4 regions of the Kitasatospora sp. NBC_00374 genome follow, and region 1 is predicted to be linked to each of the others. Evidence: riboswitches for the same ligand, from Rfam matches in the RefSeq annotation. Region 1 holds a riboswitch; each other region holds the start of a gene.
The links. Region 1 has a riboswitch for cyclic di-AMP ahead of OG871_RS29405 (hypothetical protein). Riboswitches for the same ligand answer to the same signal wherever they lie in the genome.
Positions count from the first base shown of each region.

Region 2: linked by a shared signal. The riboswitch ahead of OG871_RS11705 (NlpC/P60 family protein) and the one ahead of OG871_RS29405 (hypothetical protein) in region 1 are both predicted to bind cyclic di-AMP.
Region 3: linked by a shared signal. The riboswitch ahead of OG871_RS13760 (peptidoglycan DD-metalloendopeptidase family protein) and the one ahead of OG871_RS29405 (hypothetical protein) in region 1 are both predicted to bind cyclic di-AMP.
Region 4: linked by a shared signal. The riboswitch ahead of OG871_RS21050 (M23 family metallopeptidase) and the one ahead of OG871_RS29405 (hypothetical protein) in region 1 are both predicted to bind cyclic di-AMP.

Region 1 covers NZ_CP107964.1:6,588,184-6,591,923, forward strand. The annotation lists gene OG871_RS29390 (alpha/beta hydrolase) at 1-576, shown strand, start outside; gene OG871_RS29395 (hypothetical protein) at 569-898, opposite strand; gene OG871_RS29400 (MerR family transcriptional regulator) at 1,054-1,914, shown strand; cyclic di-AMP (ydaO/yuaA leader) riboswitch at 2,062-2,232, shown strand; gene OG871_RS29405 (hypothetical protein) at 2,234-3,436, shown strand; gene OG871_RS29410 (hypothetical protein) at 3,467-3,740, opposite strand, start outside.
Region 2 covers NZ_CP107964.1:2,617,563-2,621,302, forward strand. The annotation lists gene OG871_RS11700 (NlpC/P60 family protein) at 1-484, opposite strand, end outside; gene OG871_RS11705 (NlpC/P60 family protein) at 735-1,820, opposite strand; cyclic di-AMP (ydaO/yuaA leader) riboswitch at 1,831-2,018, opposite strand; gene OG871_RS11710 (NlpC/P60 family protein) at 2,407-3,435, opposite strand; gene OG871_RS11715 (NYN domain-containing protein) at 3,626-3,740, opposite strand, start outside.
Region 3 covers NZ_CP107964.1:3,062,840-3,066,579, forward strand. The annotation lists gene OG871_RS13755 (YDG/SRA domain-containing protein) at 1-665, shown strand, start outside; gene OG871_RS13760 (peptidoglycan DD-metalloendopeptidase family protein) at 864-1,847, opposite strand; cyclic di-AMP (ydaO/yuaA leader) riboswitch at 1,853-2,013, opposite strand; gene OG871_RS13765 (DUF6348 family protein) at 2,627-3,406, shown strand; gene OG871_RS13770 (hypothetical protein) at 3,509-3,703, opposite strand.
Region 4 covers NZ_CP107964.1:4,666,491-4,670,230, forward strand. The annotation lists gene OG871_RS21030 (TetR/AcrR family transcriptional regulator) at 1-61, opposite strand, end outside; gene OG871_RS21035 (alpha/beta fold hydrolase) at 61-876, opposite strand; gene OG871_RS21040 (4-oxalocrotonate tautomerase family protein) at 1,039-1,248, shown strand; gene OG871_RS21045 (YiaA/YiaB family inner membrane protein) at 1,280-1,570, opposite strand; cyclic di-AMP (ydaO/yuaA leader) riboswitch at 1,788-1,949, shown strand; gene OG871_RS21050 (M23 family metallopeptidase) at 1,961-2,881, shown strand; gene OG871_RS21055 (hypothetical protein) at 2,871-3,740, opposite strand.

The DNA.
Region 1 (3,740 bases):
GACGGGCGGATGCAGCCGACCGTGCTGGTGCTGATGCGGCCGTCCCCGGCGATGCCGGCCGACACCGAGTGCGAGGACGTGCCCGGCGGTGTGCAGGCGGAGACCTACTTCACGCAGGACGTGCCGCGGGCGGTCGCCGCCGGCTACCGGGTGTCGGTGCGGCCGCAGGGCTGGGCGGTGATGGGCAACTCCACCGGCGGCTACTGCGCGCTGAAGCTGGCGATGCGCCATCCCGAGGTGTTCCCCAGCGCGGTCTCGATGTCCGGCTACTACCGGGCCGCCGAGGACGCCTCGACCGGCGACCTCTTCCGGGGCAGCCGACGGCGCCGCGACGAGGCGGATCTGCTCTGGCGGCTGAACAATCTCCCGCCGCCCGCGATCGCCGTGCTGCTGGCCGGGGCCGAACGCGGTGACGGGGACTACCTGCGGGACACCCGGGCGTTCGCCGCCGCGGTGCGCGGCCCGATGGCGCTGGCCACCGCGACGGTGCCCGAGGGCGGCCACAACTTCCAGACCTGGAGCCGGCTGCTGCCCTCCGCGCTGGAGTGGCTCTCGCCGCGGCTGGCGGTCAGCTGACCGGCTGGAGCTTGCCGGTGTGCAGCTCGCCGACCCGGCCGCCCTCGCCCTCGTACGTCCAGAAGACCCGCACGGTGAGCGCGTCCAGGTCCATCACATGGCTGACCGTGATGCCGCTCTGCTCCGTCCAGCTGACGAAGTACTGCTGCGGGCCGATCTCCGCGACGTGCAGCTTCACGTCCTCCCACTGGCCGGCCGACTCGCCGAGGCCCTCCCAGCGCAGCCGCGTCCCGTCGGCGGAGTAGGAGTTGCGGAAGGCGGCGCCGTTGTCGACGTCGAACAGGTAGGTATGTCCGGCGAAGCCAGGCAGGGGCGCGGTCATCTCGGGGGTGATCCTCTGAACGGTCGGCGGCGGCCACGGCCGGGGCTCCGGCCGCTGCCTCCAACCTAGCGGACGGGTGCCCGGCCGAGCCCGCTTCGAACGGTCCGGCTCGTCGGCCTTGAGCTTCCCGCGGGGCAAGGTCCTAGATTCGGGGCGTGGACGGAACGGAACGGTTGCTCACCATCGGCGCGATGGCCCGGCGCGCGGGCCTGACCGCCAAGGCGCTGCGGCACTACGACCGGATCGGGCTGCTGCGGCCGGCCGAGGTCGACCAGGACACCGGCTACCGGTACTACCGGGCCGAGCAGGTGGCCGCGGCCCGGCTGGTGCGGGTGCTGCGGGCGGTCGACCTGCCGCTGGACCGGGTACGGGAGTGCCTGGCCGCCGCCGAGGCGGCGGGCGACGGCGACGGCGGTGCGCTGGTGCGCCGGGTGCTGGCCGACCACCGGCGGCGGCTGCAGGCCCGGCTGGACCGGCTGCGCGGCGCCGTCCACCGCACGGATCATCTGATCGAGGAAGGGATCGACACGGTCATGGGCGAGGACGTAGCGGGGGCCGCGGCCCCGGCGGACGAGCGGCAGCTGGCGGTGGACCTGTTCAACGGGGTCTGGCGGCTGCTGGAGCGGGAGGACCGCTCGGTCGAGGACGACGACCGCATGGTGCACATGGCGCACGCCTCGCGCCACCACTGGGGGGAGGTGGGCACGGCCGTGAACCTCAGCCGGGGCGAGTGGCAGTGCTCCCGGGTGTACGCCGTGCTCGGCCGGGCGGAGCCCGCGCTGCACCACGCCCGGCGCGGGCTGGAGATCTGCCGGGCCCACGCGATCGGCGACTGGGACCTGGCCTTCGCCTACGAGGCGCTTGCCCGGGCGGCGGCGGTGGCGGGGGACTCGGAGCAGGCCAGGGCCTGGACCGGGCAGGCGCTGGCCGCCGCCGAGGAGATCGCCGCCCCCGAGGACCGCGAGCTCGTCCTCGCGGACCTGGAGAGCATCCCGGGGCAGCCCCGGTTCTGGTGACGCCGGGGGGCGGGGCCGGGGCCGGAGGCGGGGGTACCTGTGAGGGACGTCTCATTGTCGGTATGCGACCCATCTGCCTAGCCTGCACGGGATGCCCGGCTGGGCAGACCCGCGGTCGGGACGCCTAGTCCTGTCCACCCGACGGCGGTCACCCGACCACCTTCTGGACAGGAGCGGGGGAACCAGGTTTGTTGTCGTCGCGCCCTCGCTCCGTCCGGAGCCGGGTGCACGGCTTGGGGTGAAGCCGCTCCGCAGGCGGCCGGGCAGCCTCGTGCCCGAACCCGACAGCTCACCTCGCAGGCGTCGCAGAGGACCCTCCATGCGACTTTCACCGACCCCTGCCCGCCTCGGCCTGCTCGCCGGAGCGACCGTGCTCGCCGGCGTCCCGCTGGTCGGCCAGGCGCAGGCCGCCGCCCCGACGGTGACCCAGGACCGCCTCTCGCCGACCGCGATGGCGGCCAACACGGCCACCAAGGCCACCCTCGCGGTGCACTCCTCCGGCTGCTTCACGGCCAAGACGCTCGGTGTCGGCGTCCGCGACGCCGCCGGGCACAACCTGGACTTCCCCGGCAACGCCTCCAACGTGCAGATCTGCCCGAGCGGCACCACCTTCACCAGCGCGGCCCGCAGCCTGCCGGCCGGCACGTACACCCAGTTCGGCTTCTGGCAGGACTCCGCCAACGCCTGGCACAACCTGCCCTCGCAGACGCTGACGGTCAGCGCCTCGACCGCCCCCGCGCCGGCCCCGGCGCCCACCCCCACCCCGGCGCCCACCCCGGCGCCCACCCCCACCCCGACCCCGACCCCGACCCCGACCCCGACCCCCGGCACCGGCGCCCCGGTCGCGGGCAAGTCGCTGACCTGGTCGGACGAGTTCGACAGCCTCTCCGCATCGCGCTGGACCACCGACAAGAGCAGCTCGTACCGCTACGGCAACCACAACCCGGACGACAACAAGCTGGACTGGCTGAGCAAGAGCGGCGTGAGCGTCTCCGGCGGCAGCGCGAACTTCACGGCCAGGCCCAGCGCCAACAAGCTGGAGAACGGCAAGCAGGCCTGGGACACCGGCCTGCTCACCACCGAGTACTCCGCCGAGGGCTTCCAGGTGAAGACCGGCGACTACGCCGAGACCCGGGTCAAGCTGCCCTCCGGCACCGGCGCCTGGCCGGCCCTGTGGACCTGGAAGAACGGCAACGGGGAGATCGACTCGTTCGAGTACCACCCGGACAACCCGAACCTGCTGGAGCTGACCAACCACGTCAAGTCCGGCTCGAAGTACTACACCGACGCGGGCGCCGTCGCGAAGGACAAGTGGGTCACCATCGGCACCTACTACGGCGCCAACTCCGTCGACTGGTACGTCAACGGCACCAAGGTCTTCTCGGACAACACCGGGGTCGGCACCACCTGGTCCGCGTACCTGATCCTCAACCTGTCGCTGAGCGCCGGCCAGTACCACCCGGCCCCCTCCGGCACCGCGCCGATCACCTTCGCCGCGGACTACGTGCGGGTCTACCGCTGACGGTCGGCCCGCCCCACACGCAGCGTCCGATCAGCCCGCCACGCGCAGCGTGAACGAGGTCCCGTTGTCCGCCGGACGGCGGTCGTCGGCCCCGACCACCACGAGGTGCCCCTCGGCCCGTGTGCCGGGGGGCACCTCTCGTGCCACCCGGACGGGGGCCAGTGCCGTCGCGCTGCGCCCGGAGCCCAGCCCGGCGGGGAACTCGCAGCGCAGCAGGTGCCCGGCGGCCCCGGGCGTGCAGGAGCCGGGGAAGAAGGGCCCCTCGAAGGTGAAGCCGGCCGGCAGGTCGACCAGCACGGTGAAC
Region 2 (3,740 bases), 4.0 Mb from region 1:
GCCGGCGCTGGCGGTCCAGCACCTGGCGCAGGGTGTCGTTCTGCCGGGCCGTGGCCTGGTCGAGCGCGCGGGCCCGGGCCAGGTAGGCGGCGGGGTCGGAGTCCAGCATCAGCCGCACCCCCGGGTTCATCACGCCCGAGCGGTACTGGGCACCGGCCAGTGCGCCGAGGTCCTGGCGCAGCCGGTTGAGCTCCTCCTGGCCGCCCGCGATCTGGCTCTGCAGCGCGGCGGCCTCGGTCTGCAGGCGCCGCTGGCACTCCTGGGCCGCGTTGTATCGCTCCGAGGCCTGCTCGGCCTCGTCGTAGAGCTGGTCGACCTGGGCCTTGACGTCCTTCTTGGCGATCGGCTCGGCCGGCGGGCCGGGAAGGGCCTGGGCGCTGCCCGCGACCGTCACTCCCAGCGCCGTGGTGGCCGCGGCCGTGACGGCCAGTGCGCGGGCGAGCCGCCGGACGCCTGGCAGTTGGGGACGGCGGTGCACGGTCATGCTTCGGCGACTCCGTTCCTGCGGCCGGGCCACCGCCGCCGCCCGGGGGTGGGCGGCCGTCCGTGCGGAGGTCCGGGGGCAGACGTTAGCGAGTCATGGCGAGCTAGTCCAAACCCCTCCAGTAGCGAATATTTGACCACTAATCGGACAGCTGCCCCATCGCGCGGTCCCGCCGCAGGCCGGCGGCCACAACGCCACCGGCCCGGCCCTCACGGGGAGGGCCGGGCCGGTGGACGGAGGTGAGGCGAGGTCAGGGCCGCACGATCGCGTTGATCGACGCCATGGTGGCCGACTCGTAGCGGACCACGGCACCGGTGTGCGGCGCGTGGATGACCTGCCCGTTGCCGACGTACAGCGCGACGTGGCTGGCGTCGCTCTTGTAGATGATCAGGTCGCCCGGCTGGGCGTTGGCGATGTTGGTACCGACGTTGGTGCCGGCGCCCCGCTGGTCCTGCGAGGTCCGCGGCAGCGACACGCCGGCCTGCGCGTAGGCCCACTTCATGAGGCCGGAGCAGTCGAAGCTGCTCGGGCCGGCCGCACCGTAGGAGTACGGGCTGCCGAGCTTGGACTGGGCGGCCGCGATCGCGGCGGCGGCGTGCGTACCGGCCGGCACGTTGACGGCCACGTCGGTGCGGGCCGAGTCGCGGGAGGCCCGCTCGGTGCTCGGGGCGGCGGCGGTGGCCTTGGCCTTGGCCTCCGCGGCGGCCTTGGCCTCGGCGGCGGCGAGCTCGTCGCGCTCCTTCTGGGAGAGCGACTCCAGCAGGGCCGTCGCCTTGGCGATCTTGGCCTGGACCTCCTCCTTGTCGGCCTTGAGCCGCTTGGTGGTGGCGTCCAGCTCGGCGAGCTTCTGCTCGGCCTCGTGCTTCTGCTGGTCGAGCTTGCCCTGCTCGTCCTTGAAGGCCTTGAGCACGTCGGCCTGCGAGCTGCCGACCTGGTTCATCGCGCCGGCCTGGTTGAGGAAGGAGTCCGGGCTGGCCGAGAGCATCAGCTGCACGGTCTGCGGGATCCCGCCGGTGCGGTACTGCTCGGCGGCGATCTCACCCAGGCTGCCCTGAATGGTGCTCACCTGGGCCTGCTGCCGGGCGACCTGGTCCTGGATCTGGGAGACCTGCTTCTGCAGGTTCTGCTCCTTCTCGACCGCGGCGTTGAACTCCTCGGTCTTGACCTCGGCCTGCTCGTTGAGAGCGTCGACCTGAGCCTTGACCTGGTCCTTGGTCGGGGCCGGGTCGGCGTGCGCGCCGGACTGCGACGAGAGCGCCACGGCGGTGGCGGCAGCGGCGGTCAGAATCGAGACACGGGCCCGGCCGGCGGGCTTGGGACGACGATGGGACGCCACGAAGGCGGACTCCTTCTTCCTCACACCGCCTACCGGGTGAGCTGACGGGTTCGGGCCGGAAGACACGCCCTACAACGCCTCACCGACTGCCCGTCAGGCACGCGGACCACGTCCGCGCACCGCTCCGGCGGTCGACCTGGCGCCGATTCACCCCGAGGAACGTGGTTCCCCGGCTCCGATACGCAGCACCCCGACAGGGGCTTCCCCGTGGGCAGTCAGGCTGCCCAGCTGCTTCTCGGACTCGGCGGCGACCACCGTTGCCACCCGGCTGGGTGGACGACTGGGCGGCGGTCCGTGACCTGACCCTAGTAACCCATCCGTGATCCGTTCAAATCCTTGTCAGAAAAAAGGCGGAATCCTTGCCATGTTCGATTGGGATTACGACCGACAGTGACAGAACCCCTACCCAGGGCTGATAAATATTCAGCATATGGTCGCAAAATGAAACGCCCGGACGTGTCGGAGATCACAGCGGGATCTCGACCCGGTCCGGGCGTGTCATGGAGCGTCAGTTAGCCCTTGAACAGGGCAAATGTCCGAAATGGGACGGGGTGGACGGGGCGTCGGCCCGCGCCGGATACCTGCCTCAGACCCGGCGGATGGTCTTGATCGGCATGGCGTCGGCCTTCATCACCTTGACCACGTCACCGGTGCGCGGGGCGTGCACCACCAGGCCGTTGCCGATGTACATCGCCACGTGGTGCGCGTCGTTGTGGTAGATCACCAGGTCGCCGGGCTGGGCATTGGCGACGTTGGTACCGACGTTGGTGCCGACGGTCGCCTGGCTCTGCGAGGTACGCGGCAGCGAGACGCCGGCCTTCGCGTAGGCCCAGACCATCAGACCCGAGCAGTCGAAGGTGCTGGCGCCGGTGGCCCCCCAGACGTAGGCCGAACCGCGCTTGCTCATCGCGGCATCGACCGCGACGGCGGCATAGCCGCCGGGTGCGGGAAGGTTGGAGAGGTCGAAGCGGTCGTCGCTGCGCGAGGCCCGGTCGCCCATCACGGCGGCCCGGTCGGCCGCGCTGAGCTGGCTGAGCAGCTTCTGCGCGTCCTTGAGCTTGGACTGGACCTCGGTCTTGGCGTCGTTCAGCGCCTGGGTGCTGCGGTCCAGCTCGGCGAGGACGGCCGCGGCCTCCTGCTTCTGCTGGTCCAGCCGGCGCTGCTGGTCCTTCAGCGACTTCAGGGTGTCCGCCTGGGTGCTGGCGGCCTGCTCGAAGCTGGACGCCTGCGCCAGGTAGCCGTCCGGGTTGGTGGAGAGCATCAGCTGCATCGACGGGTCCATGCCGCCGGAGCGGTACTCCTGGCCGGCCACCGCGGCCAGCCCGGAGGCCAGCTCGGTCATCTGGCCCTGGCCGCGCGCGACCTGGTCCTGCAGCTGGTCGGCCTGCTTGCGCAGCTGGTCCGACCGCTCCTTGGCGCCGTTGTAGCGCTCGGCGGCCTGCTCCTGCTCCTCCAGCAGCTTGTCGACCTGCGCCTTGACCTCGTCCTTGTTCGGCTTGGCGGGCGCCGCGTGGGCGCTGACCTGGGCGGACAGGGCGACCGCGGTCGCTGCTGCAGCGGTCAGCACGGTCACCCGTGCGCGGCTCGGCTGCTTCGGACGGCGGTGGGAGGCCAAGGGGGTTGCTCCTTCTTCCTGCTGGACTCACTCGAATGAGCGAAAGTCCGGAATATAGGTTTGACGCCAGACCCTAGTGAAGATCATGCTCCGGCGCCACTCCCCTACCGGAACGAACTTCCTACCCGCCACGGGATTTCACGCGATGGACACAACCAGGCCACCGGCGGTTGACGGGAGATCAGCCGAATCACGCCCGGGCCAGGCGGTTGAGCAGCAGAACCGAGGCCACCGGACGGGCACCGGCCTGGCGGACACCGTCCGCGACCTCCTTGTCGGTGGACACCACCACCACCGGACGTCCC
Region 3 (3,740 bases), 3.5 Mb from region 1:
CCGGGCGGCAGACCCGTGACCAGGTGCTCACCGATTCCGGTAACGCTGGCCTGGTTCGCAGCCAGCTTGAGGGACTCCTTGTTCGGGTGATCCGCGGAGCTAGCGGAGACCCCGCATACTCCCCTCCTGCAGGCTTTCGCTACGACGGCCTGTTCCGCGTGGAGTCGCACAGCATCAAGATGGGTGTTGACGGCTTCCGAATCTGCCAGTTCCGGATGGTCGCAGCCGAGGAGGCTGAGGTCGCCGAGGATGTGGTGCCGTTCCATGGCGACCTCCCCCATCAGCCGGCGCGCACCCGAACCTTCACGGTCCAGCGGTCCGTCCGCAACAGCGTGGTCATCCAGCAGGTGAAGCAGTGGCACGGCGGACAGTGCCAGCTCTGCGCCCTCACGCTGGAGATCCCGGGGGGATCCACCTACAGCGAAGGCGCTCACATTCAGGCCCTCGGCCGACCGCACCGTGGACCTGACGTCACTGAGAACGTGCTCTGCCTCTGTCCCAACTGCCACGTGCTCTTCGACAACGGAGCCCGCTACCTGACCGATGACCTCCGGGTCATCGACGGGCTGACGCATCAGGAGCTGGCCGCCCTGCGGACCCACCCACGGCACCGGATCGACGTGCGCTTCGTCCGGCAACATCGCGGGCGCTGGATATCGGGCTGACACCGAAGCCTCCCCCCTCGCCAGCACAAGCAAGGACGATCTCCAGCGCAGAAGTTGGCTCGCCCGCGGCCGACTTGGTCGCCACCATCGGTCAGATCGCACCGGGCCAGCGTCCAGACCTGGGCATGCCGGAGGCCCGGCCGGGGACGGGGTGTCCCGGGCCGGGCCTCCGGCGGGTACGGCTGGGTGGTCCGGGGATCAGACCTTGACGCCGTGGGCGGCCAGGTAGGCCACCGGGTCGATGTCGGAGCCGTAGGCCGGGCCGGTGCGGATCTCGAAGTGCAGGTGCGGGCCGGACACGTTGCCGGTGGCACCGGAGAGGCCGATCTGCTGGCCGGCGGTCACGGTCTGGCCGACCTGGACGCCGATCGAGGACAGGTGGGCGTACTGGGAGTACTTGCCGTCGGCGTGCTTGATGACGATCTCGTTGCCGTAGGCGCCACCGTTGCCGGCGGAGACCACGGTGCCGGCCGCGATGGCCTTCACCGAGGTGCCGGTGCCGACGACGAAGTCGACGCCGGTGTGGTAGCCGCTGGACCAGGCCGAGCCGGCCTGGTGGTACGGGGTGCCGATCGGGCCGCTGACCGGGGCGACGTAGCCCGAGGTGGCGGCGGGGGCCGAGGCGGCCGGGGCCGCGGGGGCCTGGGTCTTCGGCGCGGCCGGCTTGGCGGCGGCGGGCTTCGGGGCCTCGGGCTTGGCGGCAGCCGGCTTGGCGGTCTCGGCCTTGGGGGCCGGGGTGACCGGGGCGCGGTGCTCGGAGCGGGAGGCCTTCGAGGTGTCGGCCTGCGGGGCGGCCGGGGCAGCCTGGGCCGCGGCGTGGCCGGCGACGTTCAGCTTCTGGCCCGGGAAGATCAGGTTCGGGTTGTCGCCGACGACCTGACGGTTGTCCTGGTACAGCTTCTGCCAGCCGCCGTCGACGTGCTGGGCGTCGGCGATCTTGGACAGGCTGTCGCCGTGGACGACCTCGTAGCTGTGGTCGGCGGGGGTCTGGGCGGCGGCCGGGGCGGCCGGCGCGGCGGCCGGGGCCGGGGCGGAGACGGCGCCGTGGGCGTCGGCGGAGGTGCCGTGGGCCTGGGCGGCGGTCGCCGGGAGCGCGACGGCAGCGGTGACGACACCGGTGGCGACGGCAATTCGGGTCAGACGGGACAGACGGGGACGACGGTGCTTGCCCTTAGCGGACATTGAGCGGTTCCTCTCCGACGCCTACGAGGTGAGCTGTCGGGTTCGGACGGGAGATCGCCCGGCCGTGAAAAAGACACGGCTTCACCCCAAGCCGGCCCGGAGAATCCGGAACGGCACTTACCTTGGGTCCCCCGCTCCTGCCGTGCACGGATGGTGTGCGTCGGCCCCGGGCAGCGGCAGGACTCGGCGTTCCGCCCGGTGGCCCCGCCCGGCGTTTGCCGGGCAGGTCACGAAGCAAAACCCATGAAGCGTGTACGGAGCAAGTGACGGAGCGTAAGGAACGAAACGGACATAAGATCACTTGGGCCGAAAGTCACGCTCCGCTGTGACCTTGAGGCCGACCGCAGCCGATTCGCTCACTCCGGGAATGCGCACACGCACAGGGAGTGCCGAATTTCACGCCACGCGACGGCTATATCACCGTCAGGTGGTCGACGTGGAATCGAAGGTGACTCCCGTCACCCGTCCCGGTGCCCGCCGTCACGGATTTCACCACCGGTACGGCCCCCGGGCCGTCGCCCGTCGCCCCCGGAGGCCCGCTCCCCTCCCGCGCCTCCCGCGCCCCTCCCGCGCGCCCCTCTTGTGCCTCCCGCGCCCCCGCGCCTCCCGACCCCATCCGACCGGCCCGCCCGCCCCCGTACGGCGGCCGACGCGCCCGCTCCACGCGCCCCGGCGGTACCTGAGACGGCGCCAGTTGTCCGCTGGTTTCCCGCGACCGGGTGGCGGCCGATAGCCTCACACGCGTTCGAGTCCCCCACCGTTGAGCAAGGAGCCGGCCTGTGCGCCCGGAGCACCGACTGGACGTCATACAGCGCAGCGTGATCCGCGAAATGGCGCGCTTCGGACAGGGGTTCACGGTCGACGGCGAGCTGCTGCGAGGGCCGGGCACCACGGCCGTGGCGGTACGGGAGCACCCCGGTGACGGCGGGACGGGCCATGTCGACCTCGGCTATGTCCTGCATCTGGGCCGCGCCGACGGCCCGGTGGTCTGGGACTGCGCGGCCGGGCTCGGCCGGACCGAGGAGGAACAGCTCGACAACGCCGTCCGGATGTGGGCCACCACCACGGCCACCGCCGTGGTCGAACTGCTGGACCGCCGGGGCGAGTACGGCGACCACTACCGCTCGGCCGAACTGCCCGGCTGGCAGGCGGTGCAGGGTCCGGCCGCGGTGTTCGGCTTCGGGTCACGTCAGTTGGCGGACTGGCTCGCGGACCATCAGCCGCTGCCGGTGCTGGCGGACGCGCTGCGCCAGGAGTTGACCGGGCCGCAGGTGAACGGTGTGAAGCTGTTCCTCGGCGGCCGGGCGGGCGAGGACGTCGCCGAGGTCCGGGTGAACGGCGTCGTCTCCGACCGGGCCTCGGCCGCACTGCGCGCGCTGGACTGGCCGCGGGGTGAACGGCTCTGCTGGGCAAGGCTGTTCATCCTGCTGGTGGCCGAGTCCGCCGAGCAGCCGGCGGCGCGGGCGGGCGGCGGCGCCGAGCCCGCCGAGACAGCGGTCGTGAGCCGGCGCCCGAGGCTGCTCGACCGTTGGCGTCGCGCCAGACCGCAGCGCGGCTAGCCCGGGGCGGCCCGCCCGCCCGCCCCCGGTCCTGCGCGAGGGCAGGACAGAGCGCCGGACGGCGCACCGGCCGCCCGGCCCCGACCGACGGACCCGGCGTGGTCAGCCCGCGACGGAGGAGATCGTCGAGGCGAGCTGGGTGAGGAAGTCCTGGATCGGCTTGGCAGCCGTCGACTGGCTCACCATGAAGCCGAACAGCGCCGCGATGATCGCGTGGCTGGTCTTCAGCTGCTTGTTACGGATGAAGATGACAACGATGATGCCGAACAGCACCAGCGCGGAGACGGAGAAGGCCACCCGGATTCACTTCCTCATTTCGTGGCGGGGTGCGGGG
Region 4 (3,740 bases), 1.9 Mb from region 1:
CGTCCAGCAGGGCCAGGGCGTGGTCCACGACGGCGGCGGGGGTGAGTCCGACCCGGGGCATCAGGCGACCTCGTCCAGGAAGGGGAGCAGGGCATCGGCGGTGGCCTGCGGGAATCCCGCCATCGGGTAGTGGCCGCCGCCGTCGATCATCACCTTACGGGCCTTCAGCGCGGCCGCCTGGCGGTCCGCCACCACCTCCGGCTTCGGGAAGTCGGGGTCCTTGCCGCCCATGATCACCAGGGCCGGGCAGCGCACCGCGGAGGACCAGCCGACCGGCGCGGAGTCGCCGGCGACGTACCCGCGGACGGCCGCCCTGCGCCCGGGCTCGCGCAGCATCGCGACCAGCCCGGCGCGGTACTGGTCGAAGTCGGCGGGCCGGGCGGTGGGGAAGTAGAGCCGCTGCGCCGCGCCCCACAGGGCCGGGAACCGCACCACGGCCGCGCCGAGGGTCTTGACCAGGGCCTTCTGGAAGGCGTTCGGCGGGAGGTTCTCGATGAAGGCGTCGATCAGCGCGATGCCGGCCACCCGCTCCGGCCGGTCGCCGGCCAGCCTGACCACCGTGGCCCCGGTGTAGGAGTTGCCGACCAGCACGGCCCGCTCGATGCCCAGGTGGTCGAGCAGGGCGAGCACGTCCTCGGCGATCGCGGCCGGGGAGTGGTCGGTGAAGCCGGTCGAGGACTCTCCCAGGCCGCGCAGGTCCATGGTGATCACCCGGTGGCCGGCGGCGGTCAGCAGCGGGACCAGCTGGCGGTAGGCGGTGCGCTTGTCGAGCATGCCGGGGAGCAGGACGACGGGGAGGCCGGCGCCGGTGGCCGAGTCGTCGAAGGCGATCCGGCCGCCGGGGACGTCGACGTACCGGGTGCTGGTGCTGGTCATTGCTGCCTCCTGAGCTCCTCGACGGGCGCTCGACCGGTTCGGCGAACCCCTGTAGCTCCAAAGCTAAGGCTAATAGCCTTAGCCGTCAAGGGGTGGCCGCTGCCCTGGGGTAGCGTGCGGCTGATCGCAGTGCCCGTGCCCGTTCGAGCGCCAGGAGGCGTCGTGCCCTTCATCAACGTCAAGCAGCTGTCCGGACGGAGCGACGAGCAGAACGCCGAGATCGTCCGGGCCCTGACCGAGGCCTACGCCACGGTCACCGGCGTGGACCCGGAGAAGATCTGGGTCGCGGTCGAGGAGGTCCCGGCCACCCACTGGTCGGCCGGCGGCGAGACCTTCGCCGCACGGAAGGCGAAGGCCGCCGAGGTCGGCTGAGCCGCGCTGCGGAGCGCGGCCGGGGCGGGAGTCAGGCCCCCTCGATCCGGAACGGGTCGTGTTCGGCCAGCAGCTTGTCCAGCCGGGCCTGGTCCACCCGGGTGGTCAGCTCGTCGGCCTCCTGCCGGTCGCGGATCACCTTGGCCAGGGTGAACGCCGAGGTGATCTCGTACAGCAGGCCGACGGCCAGGAAACCCCGCATCCAGGAGTCCACCGGGAGATAGGCGATCCCGGCGGCGAGGGCGGCGGTGGCGAGGGCGAAGGAGATGACGGCCTGGACGAAGTACGCGGCCGTGGTCCTGGACTGCATCTTTGTGCTCATGTCGAAAGGGTCTCCAAGTCCCTTTCCCGGCACATGAGTACGGATACTCAACCGGTCGGTAGCAGTCCGTCACGGGCGTCGGCCCGAAAGCGGGCGAACCGCCCCCGGGCGCCCGGCCGGGTCGCATTCTCTCCGCCGAGGCGCTTGGAATCATGGGGCGCATAGGATTAACTTTCGATAACGCAGCGCGGTACGAAACGCCGTACCCAGACGGCACCGTGCGCCATCGCTCAATCCGCGGGCACGCCTTCACCGGCGGGCCCGGGGAGCCGGGGAACCACGTTCCTTGGGGTGAATCGGCCAGGCCCAGGCCAGGCCGTAGGAGACCTTCCTGCTCCGAACCCGTCAGCTAACCCGGTCGGCGAGAGGGAAGGAAAGGAGCACGCCTCCGTGGCGTCGACGCACCCGCTCCAGGGCACGGCCGCAGGGATCCAGCTGCTCGACCACCCGGTCCCGGTGGGCCCGGTCCACCCGGTGGACCAGAACGCCGACCCGGCCCGGCACCGGATGCCCCGTCAGGCCAGGAGCAGCGGGCCACTGCTCGGCGTCACCGCGATGACCGCGGCCCTCAGCGCCACCGGCTTCGCCGCCGCGTCCTCCGCCCAGGCCGCCCCCGCGCCCACCCCCGCCCCCGCCGTCTTCGCCGCCGACTCCTTCGACCAGGACCAGGCACCGGCCGCCGCCCAGGCGCCCGCCGCCGACCCGGGCCTGGCCCTCGCCGCCCGGATCCAGCAGCAGGCCGACGGCCGGAGCAGCGCCGAGGAGACCGCCCGGCTCGCCGCCGCCCAGGAGGCCGAGGCCAAGCGCGCCGCCCAGCAGGTCCAGGTCCAGCCCTCGGTCCAGGTGCAGGCCCAGCCCTCGGTCCAGGCCCGGCCCCCGGTGCAAGCCCGGGAGCAGGCCGACCACGCCCCGCGGGTCGCGCTCGCCCCGCCGGTCGCCGACTACACCCTGAGCGCGCACTACGGGCAGTCCGACTCCTACTGGTCGCACCTGCACACCGGGCTCGACTTCGCCGCGCAGACCGGCGCCCCGGTCACCGCCGTCGCCGCCGGCACCGTCACCTCGGCCGGCTGGTCCGGCGCCTACGGCTACCGGGTCATCCAGACCCTGCCGGACGGCACCGAGGTCTGGTACTGCCACCTCTCCCGGATCGCCACCGCCGACGGCCCGGTCGCCCCCGGTACCGTGCTCGGCGCGGTCGGCGCCACCGGCAACGTCACCGGCCCGCACCTGCACCTGGAGGTCCGCCCCGACGGCGGCGCCCCCGTCGACCCGCTCGCCTGGATGCAGGCGCACGGCCTCAATCCGTAGGCTCCTGGACGGCCGACGCCTGGTCCGCCAGGTACGCCTCGATCTCGTCGTTGCCCGGCTCCGGCGCCAGGTCCGGGTACTCCTCGACCAGCAGCGCCGGCAGGCCGGGCACCGTCCACTCCCCGTACAGCCGCAGCGCCTCCACGGCCACCGTCGCCTCGAAGCCCTCGAAGTCCCCGGAGAGCTCCTCGGGCATCGGCCGGCCGAGCGCCGTCAGCTCGGCCAGGTTCCGGTAGCTGCGCTGCATCAGGCCCTGCTCCAGCAGCAGCCGCGCGCCGTCCGTCGCCATTCCGATCATCAGCAGCCGGGTCGGCCCCCAACCGCCGTCCCGTTCCTCCGCGTCCAGGCCCGGAACCGCCGCGAACGCCTCCAGGCGCTGCTGCTCCGGCAGCTCCCGGAAGGCGTCCAGCCAGGCACGCACCGCGTCCGGGTCGGCGGTGTCCACGCCGTCCGCCCACAGCAGCAGGGCGTACAGCCGGGGCCAGGTCACCAGGTCGGCCCGCCGCAGCAGCCCGCACAGCACCTCGCCCTGCCACTCGGCCTCCGCGCGCAGCCGCTCGTACCGCTTGGTGTTCAGCCGGCGTGCCGCCCGCTGGTGCTCGATCAGCAGCAGCACCGCGGCCCCGTACGCCGAGGGGTCGCCGCCGGGCTGGACGTACAGGTAGAGCCGCTCGTACAGCAGCTGCTCCAGCAGCGCCGAGCCCAACTCCGGGTAGCCGTCGTGCATCCGGGCACCGCTGAGCTCCAGCAGCGCCAGCACCGTCCGCACCGCCTCCTCGGGCACGCCCTCCTCGGCCGCCGAAGCGATCAGGTCGGCGGCGCGGGTGTGTGGAATGAGCTGCAGGTCTTCGTCGTTCAC